2 regions of the Paenisporosarcina sp. FSL H8-0542 genome follow, and region 1 is predicted to be linked to the other one. Evidence: predicted binding sites of a transcription regulator. Region 1 holds the regulator's gene; the other holds the start of a gene.
The links. Region 1 encodes Rex, which represses fermentation and respiration genes when NADH is low (regulators of the CRP and FNR family bind a similar motif). Its sites were predicted from a motif close to TTGTGAAATATTTCACAA; they were not measured.
Positions count from the first base shown of each region.

Region 1 (7,648 bases):
ACGGTGATTGAGTGGGCAAAGTTGATTGAATATGATTTGCCGAAAGAGCGTTTGCAAATCGAAGTTTTCTACGAAGATGAATTTGCTCGACGTTTTGAAATTACGCCTATAGGTGAACGCTATGAGCAATTATGTAAGGAGTTATTTGCATGATATGGTTAGGGATTGATACATCGAATGTGCCATTGACGATAGCGGTAGTCAAAGACAATCAGTTATTGGTTGAATGGACAAGCTCGATAAAAGTAACGCATTCTGTAGGGGCTATGCCTGCTGTAGAAGAAGCATTAAGACAAGCGGATATTAAACCGAATGAACTGGATGCTATTGCCGTAGCAGAAGGCCCAGGATCCTACACAGGAGTTCGCATCGGGGTCACAATAGCAAAAACATTGGCTTGGACGTTGAAAATTCCGGTTGTTGGGGTTTCAAGTCTTCAAACGCTTGCTGGCAACGGTTCACTTTTCAATGGGATCATTTGTCCAATTATGGATGCCAGAAGACAAAATGTGTTTTCAGCCATTTATACGAATGAGTTGGAATCTATTCTGCCAGATGGTCATTATGCGTTGGAAGCAGTGTTGGAAGAGTTGGCGACGACAGAAGAAGATATTTTGTTTGTAGGGAAAGATGTAGCGATTCACTGGGAAGCCATTCAACAAGTTTTAGGTGAACGTGCTATTCGTGCACCATTTCATCAGGACTTGCCAAAAGGTTCTGTGGTAATTGAGCAAGCAATGATGAAACCATTGACTTCAATAGAAGAAACGCATCATTTCGTACCGGATTATAAGCGGATTACAGAAGCTGAAACAAACTGGCGTGCTGAACAGCAAAAGGCTGGTCAAACGAATGAGTGAATCAGTCAGCTATAGAAAAATGACCTTTGACGATATTGACGGGGTCTTGAGAATTGAACATGAAGCCTTCAGTCAACCCTGGACACGCGATGCGTTCGTTCAGGAGATGACAACAAACTTGCATGCGTATTATTTAATCGCTGAAGATGAAGATCAACAAATTGTAGGTTTCTGTGGGATGTGGCTCGTAATGGACGAAAGCCATATCACAAACGTCGCAGTGACCGAGCATGTGAAAGGCCAAGGAATCGGGGAAGGACTTATGCGTGAAGCGATTCGAGTGGCAAAAGAGCATGGTGTAGTGCTGATGACGTTGGAAGTACGTGTTAGTAATACGATCGCTCAAAATCTGTACCGTAAATTAGATTTTCAAAATGGTGGAATCCGAAAAGGTTATTATTCAGATAACCATGAGGATGCACTGGTGATGTGGGTGGAATTCAAATGACGAAAGATCAAATTATATTAGGTATTGAAACAAGCTGTGATGAGACGGCTGCATCAATTGTGCGTAATGGAAGAGAAATCGTATCCAACGTCGTTTCATCTCAAATCGAAAGCCATAAACGCTTCGGGGGAGTAGTCCCAGAAATCGCTTCTCGACACCATGTAGAGCAAGTGACAATCGTGATTGAAGAAGCTTTGAAGCAAGCGAATATGCAGCCAAGTGATTTGGATGCTGTAGCTGTTACCGAAGGACCAGGACTTGTCGGTGCATTGCTAATCGGTATCAATGCCGCAAAAGCATTCGCATTCGCAAATCAATTGCCTCTAGTTGGGGTTCATCATATAGCAGGGCATATTTATGCCAATCAGTTAGTGGAGCCTATGCAATTTCCTTTATTGGCCCTGGTCGTATCAGGCGGGCATACGGAAATAGTATTAATGAAAGAACATGGTTCGTTTGAGCTGATTGGAGAAACGCGTGATGACGCGGCAGGGGAAGCGTATGACAAAGTAGCCAGAGTGTTGAAGCTTCCTTATCCAGGTGGTCCGCATATTGACAGGTTAGCGCATGAAAGCGAAGAAGCTATCGCATTTCCACGTATTTGGTTGGAAGAAGGATCGTATGATTTCAGCTTCAGCGGCTTGAAGTCATCGGTCATCAATTATATGCACAATGCTGAACAGCGTGGTGAAGAGATTAAACCACAAGCAGTTGCTGCAGGTTTCCAAAACAGTGTGGTTGAAGTGCTCACAGCGAAGACAATGCGTGCAGCCAAGCAATTTAACGTTAAGCAAGTAATTGCAGCTGGTGGAGTTTCTGCGAACAAAGGATTGCGAAAATCGCTGGAAGACACTTTTGCAAAAGAAGGAATTCCGTTTACAGTTCCACCTTTGTTTTTATGTACCGATAATGCGGCAATGATTGCTGCTGCTGGCTCCGTTATGTTCGAAAAAGGGATTACAAGTACACTGGCAATGAACGGCAGACCAGGTATGACATTATTCGACTGGAATTAAGAAGAATCGATTCTCTAATAAAAGAGAATCGATTCTTTTTTAGCAAAAATGAATTGTGATGTCAATAGAGAACATCTGTACTTATGCACATTTTGTGGACAACTTGTGTATAAGTGACTGGAATTCAATATATAGTGGTACGATTTACATTGAAGTATGTGTATAAAAACTTTTTCCCCTGTGGATAGTGTGCATAAGTCTGTTGATAGATTGATATATCAACCTTTTGCATGTGAATAAATTTGTGGAAAGAAAAATGTCGAAATTTGTACTTGACCCATATATATGGGTCTTTAATAGTAAGAAAATACCGCATGTTTTGACTTGCGGTAACAGTTAATATGATTCTAACTCTTCTTCTAATTCAACCCATTCTGTCATGAATGTTTCTTGTTCTTCTTTATAAGCATCCAGCTCTGTTTGAAGGGTCATTAATTGCGTATGATCTTGGAAAATGGCTGGGTCACATAATTTTTCTTCCACAGCATTAATTTGTTCCTCAATTGTTTGTAATTGAGTTTCAAGGTCTTCCAAGCGTCTTGTGATTTGTCGTTCCCGTTTCTTTGCCTCTTTATCGATGGTAGAAGTGGATTGCTTCGCCGTTGCAGCTTCTATTGCTTTAGGACCTGCTTGCTCAGCTCGAATTTCTTCTAACTCTTTTTTCTTTTCGACATAGTAATCGTAATCACCTAAATATTCAAAGGCACCATCACTTGATAACTCAATCACTTTCGTGGCAATCCGGTTAATAAAGTAGCGGTCATGTGATACGAATAGGATCGTACCGGGATAGTCGATTAAGGCATTCTCCAGTACTTCTTTGCTATCAAGATCCAAATGGTTAGTTGGCTCATCGAGAATCAAGGTGTTGGCTTTCAACATCATCAGTTTCGCCAAAGCAACACGCGCTTTTTCCCCGCCTGATAATGAAGAAATCGATTTAGTCACATCATCACCACTGAACAGGAATCGTCCTAACACATTCCGGACATCTTTCTCATTCATTAATGGCCATTCGTCCCACAATTCTCTCAGTACGGAGCGAGTTCCCGTCAATTTTGCCTGTTCCTGGTCATAGTAACCGAATTGAACATTGGTCCCGTAATGTATGGATCCAACTATCGGTGGGATATCCTTAACCACCGTTTTCAGTAAAGTGGATTTCCCGACACCGTTCGGTCCGACCAGGGCGATGCGGTCTTCACGGAATACACGGAGATTGACGTCCTGAGAGACAGGTTTCCCAGAATAACCGACTGTTACATCCTGCACTTTCAAGACGTCATTGCCACTTTGACGGTCAATAGAAAATCCGAAATTCGCAGATTTTTCATCCCCGTCCGGCGAATCCATCCAATCCGTTTTCTCCAATACTTTGCGACGCGACTGTGCCATCTTAGTCGTGGAAGCCCGTGCAAGGTTACGTTGAACAAAATCTTCAAGTTTAGCTTTTTCCTCTTGTTGCTTATCAAATGTTTTCATATCACGTTCGTACGTCTTGGCCTTTTCATCCAAGTAAGCACTATAATTACCTACAAAACGTTTCACTTTGTGACGAGAAACTTCATATACAAAGTTCACGACTTGATCAAGGAAGTAACGGTCATGCGAAACGATAAGTATCGCACCAGGATATCCTTGAAGATAACGCTCCAGCCAGCTGAGCGTATCGATGTCCAGATGATTCGTCGGCTCATCAAGAATCAGTAAATCTGGCTTCGTTAATAATAATTTAGCCAATGCCAGTCGAGTTTTTTGACCACCCGATAGCGATTGAATTGGTTTTGTGTATTCTTCAGGGAAGAATTGCATTCCGTGGAGGACGGAGCGGGTATCCGCTTCATACTGATAGCCACCGGAGTCTTTGAATGCCACTTGTTTATTGTCATAGTCAGACATGATACGCGCATAAGACTCAGCGTTTTCATATACTTCGGGATTCGCCATTTGCTGTTCCAGGGAACGCAATTCTCTTTCAGCAGCCCGGTGATGCTCAAAAATGGTCATCATTTCGTCCCAAATAGATAAGTCGGAGTCAATGCCTGCATGCTGTTCCATATAACCGACTTTTGTGCCTTTAGGAATGATGATTTCTCCAGAGTCATACGACATTTCACCTGCAATAATTTTCAGGAGTGTCGACTTTCCGGCACCGTTTCGTCCGACTAAAGCCACACGGTCACGATGGTTGATTTCAAGTTTGACACCGCTTAATATTTCATCGACGACAAACGATTTATATAATTGATTCACTTGTAAGACAATCATGAATTCCACCTCAGTTCTCACTTAGTTTAATGGATGCCAGGAACTCATGCAACGACTGAACTTTACTTCTCTCATCTACTCATGTAAGATGAAAGCGATTTCGCTTGAATGCAGGAGGAACGGCATGAAACAAGAACCGCTTAAAATTCCACAAGCTACAACTAAAAGATTACCTCTCTATTACCGATTCATCCAAAACTTCTCGAACGCAGGGAAGAAAAGGGTATCTTCACAGGAACTGAGTGAAGCGATGAAAATAGATTCAGCAACTATTCGCCGGGACTTTTCACATTTTGGTGCGTTAGGCAAAAAAGGCTACGGCTATGATGTGCCAAATCTGTTGGCATTTTTCCGTCAAACACTCGATCAGGATGAAGAAACGAATGTCGCATTAATAGGTGTAGGTAGTTTAGGGACGGCATTTCTGAAATACAACTTCCATAAAAATCATAACACCCGAATCGTATTGGCATTTGATACAAGTGCAACGGAAGATGGGATGATGCTTAGTGACATCCCGATCTTCGAGCCTAGCAAGCTAGAAGAAAAAATACAGGAATACGGAATCGAACTCGTGATTTTAACCGTACCTTCACGAGCAGCGCAGGAAGTAACGGACCGATTAACGAAAACATCCGTAAAAGGGATTTTGAACTTCACACCGATTCGTCTGACTGTCCCTGATACGATACGTGTTCATACAATTGATTTGTCCGTAGAGCTGCAAACACTGATTTACTTCATTAAACAGGATGAAGAAACGTTCACACATAATTCATAGAAGCAATTAGCAAACTAAGCAAAAATGCGTTAAAATAAATATAGACACGAGGAGGTGCCTATCATGCCTACAGGTCCATTGAGTATTTTATTGATTGTGGTAGTGGCTTTACTTGTATTTGGTCCGAAAAAGCTTCCTGAACTGGGACGAGCATTCGGCAGTTCGCTTCGCGAATTCAAAAATGCAACAAGAGGTCTAGTCGATGACGACGAAGATGACGATCATAAAAAGAAGAAAAAGATAGAAGAAGATAAGTAAGTACGTTAGGGTGTTTTTCTGATGGAAGAAAGAGACATGACTACAGTTGAGCATATTATTGAATTAAGAAAACGACTGATGATAATCGTCGTTTTCTTTGTTATAGCAGTGATCATCAGCTATTTTCTGGCTGGCCCACTGATAGAATTTTTGCAGGTAAGTGAAGAAGCACGCAACATAACATTGAATGCATTTAAAATTACGGATCCATTTAAAATATTAATTTCCGTAATGATGGTTTTGGCAATAGTCATGACATCCCCACTCATTTTATATCAAATTTGGGCATTCATTTCTCCAGGACTCTATCAAAAAGAGCGAACGGCAACTCTTAGCTACATTCCGTTTATCTTTTTGTTATTTATAGCAGGGGTTTCATTTTCCTACTATGTCGTATTCCCATTTGTCATCCATTTCATGGCTGACTTATCAGCTGATCTGAACATTGTGCAGACAATCGGGATCAATGAATACTTCGAATTCCTGTTTCAATTGACCATTCCATTCGGTTTTGTTTTCCAAATGCCGGTTATCTTGCTGTTCCTGACCCGATTAGGGATTTTGACACCGATGATGCTGACCAAGTATCGCAAGTATATTTACCTTGTGCTTGTGGTGGTTGCGGATATTTTAACGCCACCAGATATTATGTCGCACGTTTTGGTTACACTTCCGCTCATCTTGCTGTTTGAATTCAGCATTGTCATAGCCAAAATAGGCTATCGCAAATATATAAAGGCAGAAGCTCTTCAAAAAATCGAAGAAGCGAAACGCCAAAATGAAAGCCTTCCACCTCTATAATGGTGGAAGGCTTTTTGCTTTTAGTGCTTTTATTATTGTGAATTGGATAGTGATTCTAAATACTTTTGATAGCGTTCAATGTTCTCCATATTTAATTGAATCAATACAACAAACCCATTCAACAGCATATGGGAGATGATCGAAGTCAAAATTCGTCTAGTTTTATAGTATAAAAATGCGAATATAAATCCTGACACGGCATAGAGTAAAAGGTGTGTGAAATCAAAATGGATAATCGCAAATACGATGGCACTCACTGCACCTGCAATGAAGAAATTTGTTTTTTGGACAAGGTTACCGAAAATGACCCGTCTGAAAATCAGTTCTTCAAGAATAGGGGCAAACAAGGCAATCGCAAAAATCGCCATTGGCACTGCTTCGGCAATTTGTATTAGTGAAGCGGTATTTTCGGATCCCTGCTCGATGCCAAAGGATTGTTCAATAAGCGATGCAATGGCTTGTCCGAAGAGAACCATAAAGAAACCGGCAATTCCCCAAAGAATCGAAGCGGGGACAGAACTCTTTTTACCCTTTAAGTGATTTAAAAAAGCACCATCTTTACGGATGATTAGTAAAACAATAAGTGTGGCCACTGCCATGCTCAGGAACACCCACCAGCCACTTGCTAATAACTTGGCTTGCTCGATTTCCATGCCTTCCTGACCTTTCAAATAGCTGAAAATGAGGGGAGCAAATAAGGCGCCAGACAGTTGCATTACGATGTAAGTCAATATGAGATAAAACGCTGTTTTGTTATTTTTCACAGATAGTTTCCTTTCATCAAAAGAAGTTCTCTTCCTATTGTATTGTTTTTCGTGAGTCCTCGCAAAGAATACAAAAAATCTGTATGTTCCCACTTGCAAAAATGTGAGTGATTCATTATGATAGGAATTGTGTTAGCACTCAAGAAGAGAGAGTGCTAATAAAATAATTACTACCATTCAAGGAGGTTGTTTCACTTGTTAAAACCATTAGGCGATCGTATTGTAATCGAATTAATCGAAGCTGAGGAAAAAACTGCATTCGGTATCGTACTTCCAGACTCTGCTAAAGAGAAGCCGCAGGAAGGCAAAGTAGTTGCTGTAGGAACTGGTCGTGTACTGGATAACGGCACACGTGTTGAGTTGGATGTAAAAGAAGGCGACAAAATCATCTTCTCTAAATACGCAGGTACTGAAGTGAAATTTGAAGGTAATGAATTCTTGATTTTACGTGA
Region 1 is NZ_CP152050.1:549,897-557,544, forward strand. It holds gene tsaE (tRNA (adenosine(37)-N6)-threonylcarbamoyltransferase complex ATPase subunit type 1 TsaE) at 1-153, shown strand, start outside; gene tsaB (tRNA (adenosine(37)-N6)-threonylcarbamoyltransferase complex dimerization subunit type 1 TsaB) at 150-860, shown strand; gene rimI (ribosomal protein S18-alanine N-acetyltransferase) at 853-1,308, shown strand; gene tsaD (tRNA (adenosine(37)-N6)-threonylcarbamoyltransferase complex transferase subunit TsaD) at 1,305-2,324, shown strand; gene MHH33_RS02990 (ABC-F family ATP-binding cassette domain-containing protein) at 2,661-4,592, opposite strand; gene MHH33_RS02995 (redox-sensing transcriptional repressor Rex) at 4,717-5,373, shown strand; gene tatA (twin-arginine translocase TatA/TatE family subunit) at 5,437-5,631, shown strand; gene tatC (twin-arginine translocase subunit TatC) at 5,653-6,432, shown strand; gene MHH33_RS03010 (type II CAAX endopeptidase family protein) at 6,465-7,196, opposite strand; gene groES (co-chaperone GroES) at 7,392-7,648, shown strand, end outside.

Region 2 (7,648 bases), 680 kb from region 1:
AAGCAACGTGTCGCAATAGCACGTTCACTTGCAATGGAACCGAAAGTTCTTCTGTTTGATGAACCAACTTCTGCACTTGATCCGGAGCTTGTTGGAGAAGTGCTGAGCGTTATGCAGCAACTCGCACAAGAAGGTATGACGATGGTTGTGGTGACACATGAAATGAAGTTTGCACGTGAAGTTGCAGACCGTGTCATCATGCTGGATGAAGGCCGAATTATTGAGTCTGCGGATCCAGTTACTTTCTTTGAAAATCCAAGTCATGAACGTACGAAACAATTTATTCAACTAGTCGATTAAAAGGGAAACCCCGATGGTCAGCATAAACTGACCATCGGGGTTTTTGTGTGGGGAAAAAAAGAGGAGTATTCTGTACAGTAATTCGTCTGACTGTCGACCCCACTATTGGACTTTACATCAGAACGAATAAAACTTTTGAATTATCGGCGACAACCACATGGGTTTCCACCGCAACCACATCGGCGTCCACCGTATGGGTTCATTCCACCATAAGGGTTTCCACCGTATGGGTTCATTCCACCATTAGGGTTTCCTCCGTAAGGGTTTCCACCGTAAGGCGATTGGCTTGGAGAAACAACAACGTTCTGATTAATCTCCCGGTAGTAAGTTCTAGGAACGTCAACGATGTGCTGTCTGTTGATATTAATTAATGGTTGAATATAAGGAACTTCACGTTTTACGTAAGAGTCCGTATAGCGGCATAAAGGCGGACATACAATTGGTTGAACACCTGGTTGATAACCTGGTTGTGCGCCTTGTTGAACACCTTGAACACCTCGTGGCCCATAGTTTGATCCTGGTCCATAGTTTGATCCTGGCATATTGCGATTCATAATGAATTCACCTCCATTCTATCTCTTTTAATAGATGCAATTTTGTTCCTTTTGGAAACGGCGTTCAAAACATTTCTTGCAGAGAGATTTTTATTTCTGTAAAATTATTGGAAATAGTATGAATCGGGAAAGGGTGCGACGAGTGTAAGACTTCTTCTTTCAATCTAATAAACTGAATAGAGTGAAGGAGAGATTCATGTGAACGACCGTCGTTCTTTTTATTTTCTATGGGTAAGTCAGATGATGTCCAATGGTGGGGATGTTCTTTATATTGTGGGACTGATACAACTGGTTTATGTCTCGAGTGGTTCTGTATTAACACTGACACTTATTCCATTAACCATTACTTTTTCACGGCTGGTTGGGAGTTATCTAACCCCACTTCTTTTGCATCGGTTTCCTTTACGTCAAATATTACTTTTTTCGATGGTCGGGAAAATCATTGTCTTAAGTGGCGTTTTTTTATGTAAAGAAGAAAGTATCCTATGGATTCTTATTTTGGTCAGTGTCATCGCCTTCCTGGATGGGTGGGCAACGCCGATCCGACAAGCCATGCTGCCTGAATTGGTCGGGAAATCGGAATTGCCTAAGGCTAATAGTTTAGTAGCCATTTCCTATAACACAATCAATCTGGTAAGTTGGCCGATTGGCGCATTTTTTGTCGCTCTTTATAGTGGGGGAACTCTTTTACTTGTTTCCATCGGGTTATATATGTTCGCATGGATGCTCACATACGGAATTAAAGCGATTCCCCATATCAAGAAGGATGTACAATCTGTATTTCAACAACTTTCTGGAGGATGGAAGTATAGCTTTTCCATAAAGCCTATTCGTAATATACTGCTGCTAGATACATTGACAGCATTTGCAGGAGCGGTCTGGATTTCCGCCATTCTGTATGTTTATGTTGACGAAGTAATTGAGAAAAGCACTGCGTGGTGGGGGTATATAAACGCATTTTATTCAGGTGGCTTTTTGATTGGTGGGTATTTGTTTGCCAAATTAATGAAGATTCCTGCACATCTGATGATAGGAGTTGGTTGTTTTCTTACAAGCCTATTAACAGTGTGGTTTCTGTTTCCATTTTATGCATCGATGGCGCTGGTCATTTCACTGTTCCTTGGCGTCTTTGGTCAATTACAGCTGATTGCCCAATTGACTGCATTGCAAACGCATACAGATACGGATCAACTTGGTCATGTATTTTCAGTTCAATCTGTTTTGGTGACTGATGCATTTGGAATCGCGACTTTTATTTTCGGTTTGATAGCCGAATGGTTTGGAATAAATCACGCATTTTATCTTTCCACAGTTGTAATGGTAGTTTCAGGATTGTTTACAATTAAGCAGAGAAAAACATTCTATTACGCCTAATCATTTAAGCACATGAAGTGTCTATCACTTCATGTGCTTTTTATTTTGAAGTAAATTACTCTAAATTCAGCACATTGAAATGTTTTACAAAACGCGTGTGGGGGAGTGAGGATTTAAAGGGTGTGACTAGATGAATACTGAAGAGTGTTTGAACATCGGATTTTCTAACAAGGAACAACAGTCTTTGATTGAACTATATGATCGCTACTCTCGGCTGTTATGGAAAATATCAATGCTGATGAAGCTATCAGTGAGCAAATTGTACGCGGAGTCTTTTGGGATGCATGGGAAAATCCAGAGAAACTTAATAACGGAAAAAAATTATCAACTTTAATGATTGAATGGTTGTCTATCACAAATCGATACACTCATCATCCAGAAGATTTCCTGACTAAAATGTCGATAAAAACACTTTAAAAAATGTTCCACGTGGCACATTTTGTCGAAAGGCATTGAATCCATTTCTTTTATAGCGGATGATGAATGTATTAGGGGGAGGGAGAGAAATGATGACAAAACGAAATGCATCCTATTACATAGAACATTTAAACATGGAAGCGCACCCAGAAGGGGGACACTATACACGGAGTTTCTACTCGGAAGAAAAAATGGAAACGTCGGATAGCAAAACAAGAAATCTCTACACGACAATTTACTTTTGCTTAAAGAGTGGCGAAGTATCCCACTTACACCGACTTCAATCGGACGAATTATGGTTTTTCCATGACGGAAGTCCACTCACTGTCCACGTGATACACCCGGATGGTGAATATACAGCTCAGAAATTAGGGTTGGACTTTAATAACGGGGAAAAGCCACAGGTACTCGTACCTAAAGGAGCAATATTCGGTTCCTCAGTTGATCTTGAATCCACATTTTCTTTAGTCGGTTGTATGGTGTCGCCTGGTTTTGATTTCGATGATTTCGAGCTCTTTACGCAAAAAGAATTACTAGAATTATATCCTCAACAAGAAGAGGTCATTAACAGAATGGCATATAAAAAAATAGTGGATGGCAATTACACGTGACAATCACATATCGTTTTTATGAAGGGCCTCAAGATTTACATCGGCAAATTGAATTTTGGAATGCTTGTACGAAACTACTTCCTTTTGCATGGAAGCCGACATTGTCCCCGGATCAATTCATGAAACAACAACAATTCGCAATCATGATGTTTTGCTTATAATTGTGAACTTTGTGTAGGGTATCCTTGGGTTTTACCAGGTATATCTTTTTAATTCTTTCGCACGACTATCAAGTAATTCACGACTAAAGAAATTAGGTTTTACGGAGTAAACTGAAGATGTCATGATGATGAAGAAAAGCGATCCTAAAGAATAGGACCGCTTTTTTTCATTATTTTGGGTAAAATTAGCCGGAAAGTGCCTGACTGACTTCTTTTAAGTCCCCAAAGTCTCCGCGTATTAGGTCACCGGTTATATTAAGTGTATGAGTTAATGATAGCATTGCATCGCCTCCTACTACTCTATTACCTTTTTGGTGAATAGTTAAGCGTACTGAATAGTTCTTCCAATTCCACTTTCGTTAAATCACGCCATTCACCGACCGTAAGACCGTCCACATGAATATTCATGATTCGAATACGTTGCAAACCTTTGACTTCGTAACCCAGTGCTGTACACATGCGGCGGATTTGACGGTTCAATCCTTGTGTTAGCGTAATTTTAAACATTTGAGAAGAGAGTTTTTCTACTTTACAAGGTAATGTTTTGGTGTCTAAAATCTCTACGCCTTCAGACATTTGTTTAACAAAATCCTGTGTAACAGGTTTGTCCACTTTAACGATGTATTCTTTTTCATGCTCATTTTCAGCCCGCAATATTTCGTTTACAATATCTCCATCGTTGGTCAATAAAATCAATCCATGTGAATCTTTATCGAGTCGGCCGATATGAAAAATACGTAAAGGATGATTGACGAAATCAACGATATTTCCTTTAATATGTCGTTCCGTTGTGCTAGTAATGCCTACGGGTTTATTAAGAGCGATGTAGACATAGGGCTCTTCATGTTTTACCGGTTTGCCATCGGCACGCACATCGTCTCCAGGCTCTACTTTGCTCCCAAGTTCAGCTTTTTTCCCATTGATCGTAATGCGTCCGTCTTCTATCCATTTATCAGCACCGCGTCTTGAGACAATACCAGCTTCACTTAAAAATTTATTTATGCGCATATCATCACCTGCTTCATTTAGTATGTTAATTATACCCCATAATGAACTCCTATATGAGATGGAAGGGGAATCTCAATCGTGCAGATGGTACTATCCAATAGAAAAGGTTCTATGGTACTCTTTACCCAAGAGAAAACGAAGAAAGGAGTGTTTTGATTGAAAAAAGGGATGGTTGATACGTCCGTTGAACTGAAAGAGTTGCTTTCCATACGACACATTGTGAAAACGTATAATAAAGACTCTTATTTGTTCCAAGAGGGCGACCCCATCAAAGGGATATACTTCATCCGAACCGGAAAAGTTCAAATTGGGAAAGTTACACCTGAAGGTCGAGAATTGACGTTAAGGATTTGTGGACGCAATCAGTTCGTTGGGGAATTTACGCTCTTTGCCGAATCAGCCAAATATATGTTGGATGCCAAGGTCATGGAAGATGTAGAATGCATCAAGATAAGTGTCGACGATCTGGAAGAAGAGCTGACCCATAATGCCAAGCTTGCCGTTTCCTTTATGAAGTGGATGGGTATCAATCACCAAAAAACACAGACGAAATTCCGTGATCTCCTATTGCATGGGAAAAAAGGAGCGCTTTACTCAACGTTGATTCGCATGACGAATAGCTATGGAGTACCTAACGAAAAGGGCATCATGATCGACATGACGCTTACCAATCAAGAACTTGCTAATTTTTGCGGCATGACACGTGAAGTGGTGAATAGACTGCTGAGTGACTTAAAAAAGCAAAACATACTTTCCACGGTGGATGGAAAGATGCTGATACACGACCTTGATTATTTAAAAGAAGAAATCAATTGCGAAAACTGCCCAATTGCTTTTTGTAAAATTGATTAAAGAAGTGATTTACCTCAAAGGTAAATCGCTTTTTTTGTGGGACAAAATGGGCGAAACCGATTAAGACGGGTTTGATGCCGATTAAACTGAGTTCCATTCCGATTAAATTCAATCACCCTCGATTTACTCCATAGCCCTATTCCAATTTTGACAAATTATCGACACTCACTGTAAATAATCCTTCGAGTGTGACTTATATCACAGTCCCTAAACCATGAATGGCCTACGCTGAATATAAGTTATAAAAACGTAAAGAGGTGAATGAGATTGAGTAAAAAAAATCAATCGCCAGAGTTGAACTTAAAAGGAACGCTGATCAGTGTATTTTCAGTCGGCATCATTATTATCGTCATGTGGTTTGTCGTTTATTTCATGTATGTAGCAAGATGAAAAGGAGTAGATTTAAATGCATTTTCATAAATATGAAAAGATTTGGCTTGTATTTGGCCTAGTCTCATTAATCGTGTTTTTAAGTATAGTCGGAGTAAGCGCATTCTCTCACGGCCACACACCATCGGGAGGAATGGATACAATTGATCCTAAAAAAGTAAATGAAACTGCGCCATTTGATCACCCTGGCGTTACTCAGATAGATGACGATACGTACCAGGTTGCAATTGTGGCATTGGCGTTCGGATACAATGCTCCGGAACTTAAGGTACCTGCAGGAAAAGAAATCATTTTTAAATTAACTAGTACAGACGTAGTTCATAGTTTTACGATTGATAATACGAAAGTAAATATGATGGTGGTTCCAGGTCGGATTACAACAAAATCTTATACATTCGATAAACCAGGTAAATATTTAATTCTTTGTAATGAATACTGTGGTGCCGGTCACCACATGATGTCCACAGAAATAGAGGTGTATTAAGATGATTGCTGCACAAGATCGTAAGTTGGCTTTATGGAATATCGGAGTTGCATACATCGCATTTCTGATTGGAACATTATGCGGATTATTACAAGTTTTCATACGAAACGATGCTCTCCAATTACCTAGTTGGTTGGATTATTATCAAATATTAACGGCACATGGCGTATTGCTTGCACTTATATTTACTACTTATTTCATTTTCGGTTTCTTTATTACTGGTATGAGTAAAAGCCTTGGAAGCTTCGGTCCAAAAGTTCGACGCGTTTCCTGGATTGGTTTTGCAGTCACAACAATCGGCACTATTTTAGCAACAGCTATGATTATTTCTGGGGAAGCTTCAGTTCTATATACGTTCTATGCTCCGTTGAAAGCAAGTGGTTGGTATTATGTAGGATTGGCATTGTTTGTAGTAGGTACATGGATTAATAGTTTTGCATTGGTAGGACATTATCTCGTCTGGAGAAAAAAACATAAAGGACAATTAAGTCCACTATTTGCTTTCATGACCATTACGACAATCATCCTGTGGATCATCGCTTGTCTAGGTGTGGTAGCCACAGTTCTATTTCAATACATCCCTTGGGCGTTTGGCTGGGTAGATACGATTAACGTGGAACTAAGTCGCTCTTTGTTCTGGTATTTCGGTCATCCGCTTGTGTATTTCTGGTTGTTGCCAGCTTATATGGCGTGGTATGTAATAGTTCCGAAACTAATTGGAACGAAAGTTTTCAGTGATTCATTGGCTCGTTTGTCATTTGTATTATTCATTCTTTTCTCTATTCCAGTAGGGTTCCATCACCAATTAACGGAACCAGGGATTTCGAACTTCTGGAAGTTCCTTCAAGTCGTGTTGACATTCATGGTTATTATTCCATCTTTAATGACGGCGTTTTCTATGTTTGCGACATTCGAGATTTCAGGACGTAAAAAAGGAGGGAAAGGATTATTCGGCTGGTTCACGAAACTTCCTTGGAAAGACGTTCGCTTTACATCAATTTTTATAGCAATGGCTTTCTTTATTCCTGGTGGAGCGGGCGGAATCATCAACGCAAGTTTCCAATTAAACGAAGTCGTCCACAACACATTATGGATCGTCGGACATTTCCACATTACTGTTGGGACACCTGTAGCGATGACTTTTATGGGGCTGACATTTTGGTTAATTCCATACTTAACAGGACGTAAATTCTCAAAGTCTATGCAAAAGCTAGGATTCATTCAAATTATTACATGGACTATCGGTATGCTCTTAATGTCCACTTCGCAACATATTTTAGGTCTTCTGGGAGCACCGAGACGCACTGCATATTCCAATTACAATAATCATCCTTCCGCAATGGAATGGTTTGATGGGATAATTACGAATCATGTAACGATGGCAATTGGAGGTAGCATTTTATTCCTATCTGCCATGATCATGATTTATATCGTCGTGATGTCGATGTTTTTATCACCAAAAGCTGTACGTGAAGAAGACTTTGTCGAGTTTCCAAT
Region 2 is NZ_CP152050.1:3,501,943-3,509,590, reverse strand. It holds gene MHH33_RS17560 (amino acid ABC transporter ATP-binding protein) at 1-300, shown strand, start outside; gene MHH33_RS17555 (hypothetical protein) at 441-854, opposite strand; gene MHH33_RS17550 (MFS transporter) at 1,053-2,228, shown strand; gene MHH33_RS17545 (hypothetical protein) at 2,448-2,645, shown strand; gene MHH33_RS17540 (cupin domain-containing protein) at 2,735-3,256, shown strand; gene rluF (23S rRNA pseudouridine(2604) synthase RluF) at 3,721-4,425, opposite strand; gene MHH33_RS17530 (Crp/Fnr family transcriptional regulator) at 4,582-5,277, shown strand; gene MHH33_RS17525 (cytochrome C oxidase subunit II) at 5,545-5,667, shown strand; gene MHH33_RS17520 (cytochrome c oxidase subunit II) at 5,684-6,151, shown strand; gene MHH33_RS17515 (b(o/a)3-type cytochrome-c oxidase subunit 1) at 6,153-7,648, shown strand, end outside.
Region 2: a site for Rex is predicted at 5,464-5,481, ahead of MHH33_RS17525 (cytochrome C oxidase subunit II). Genes of this name have one in related genera too.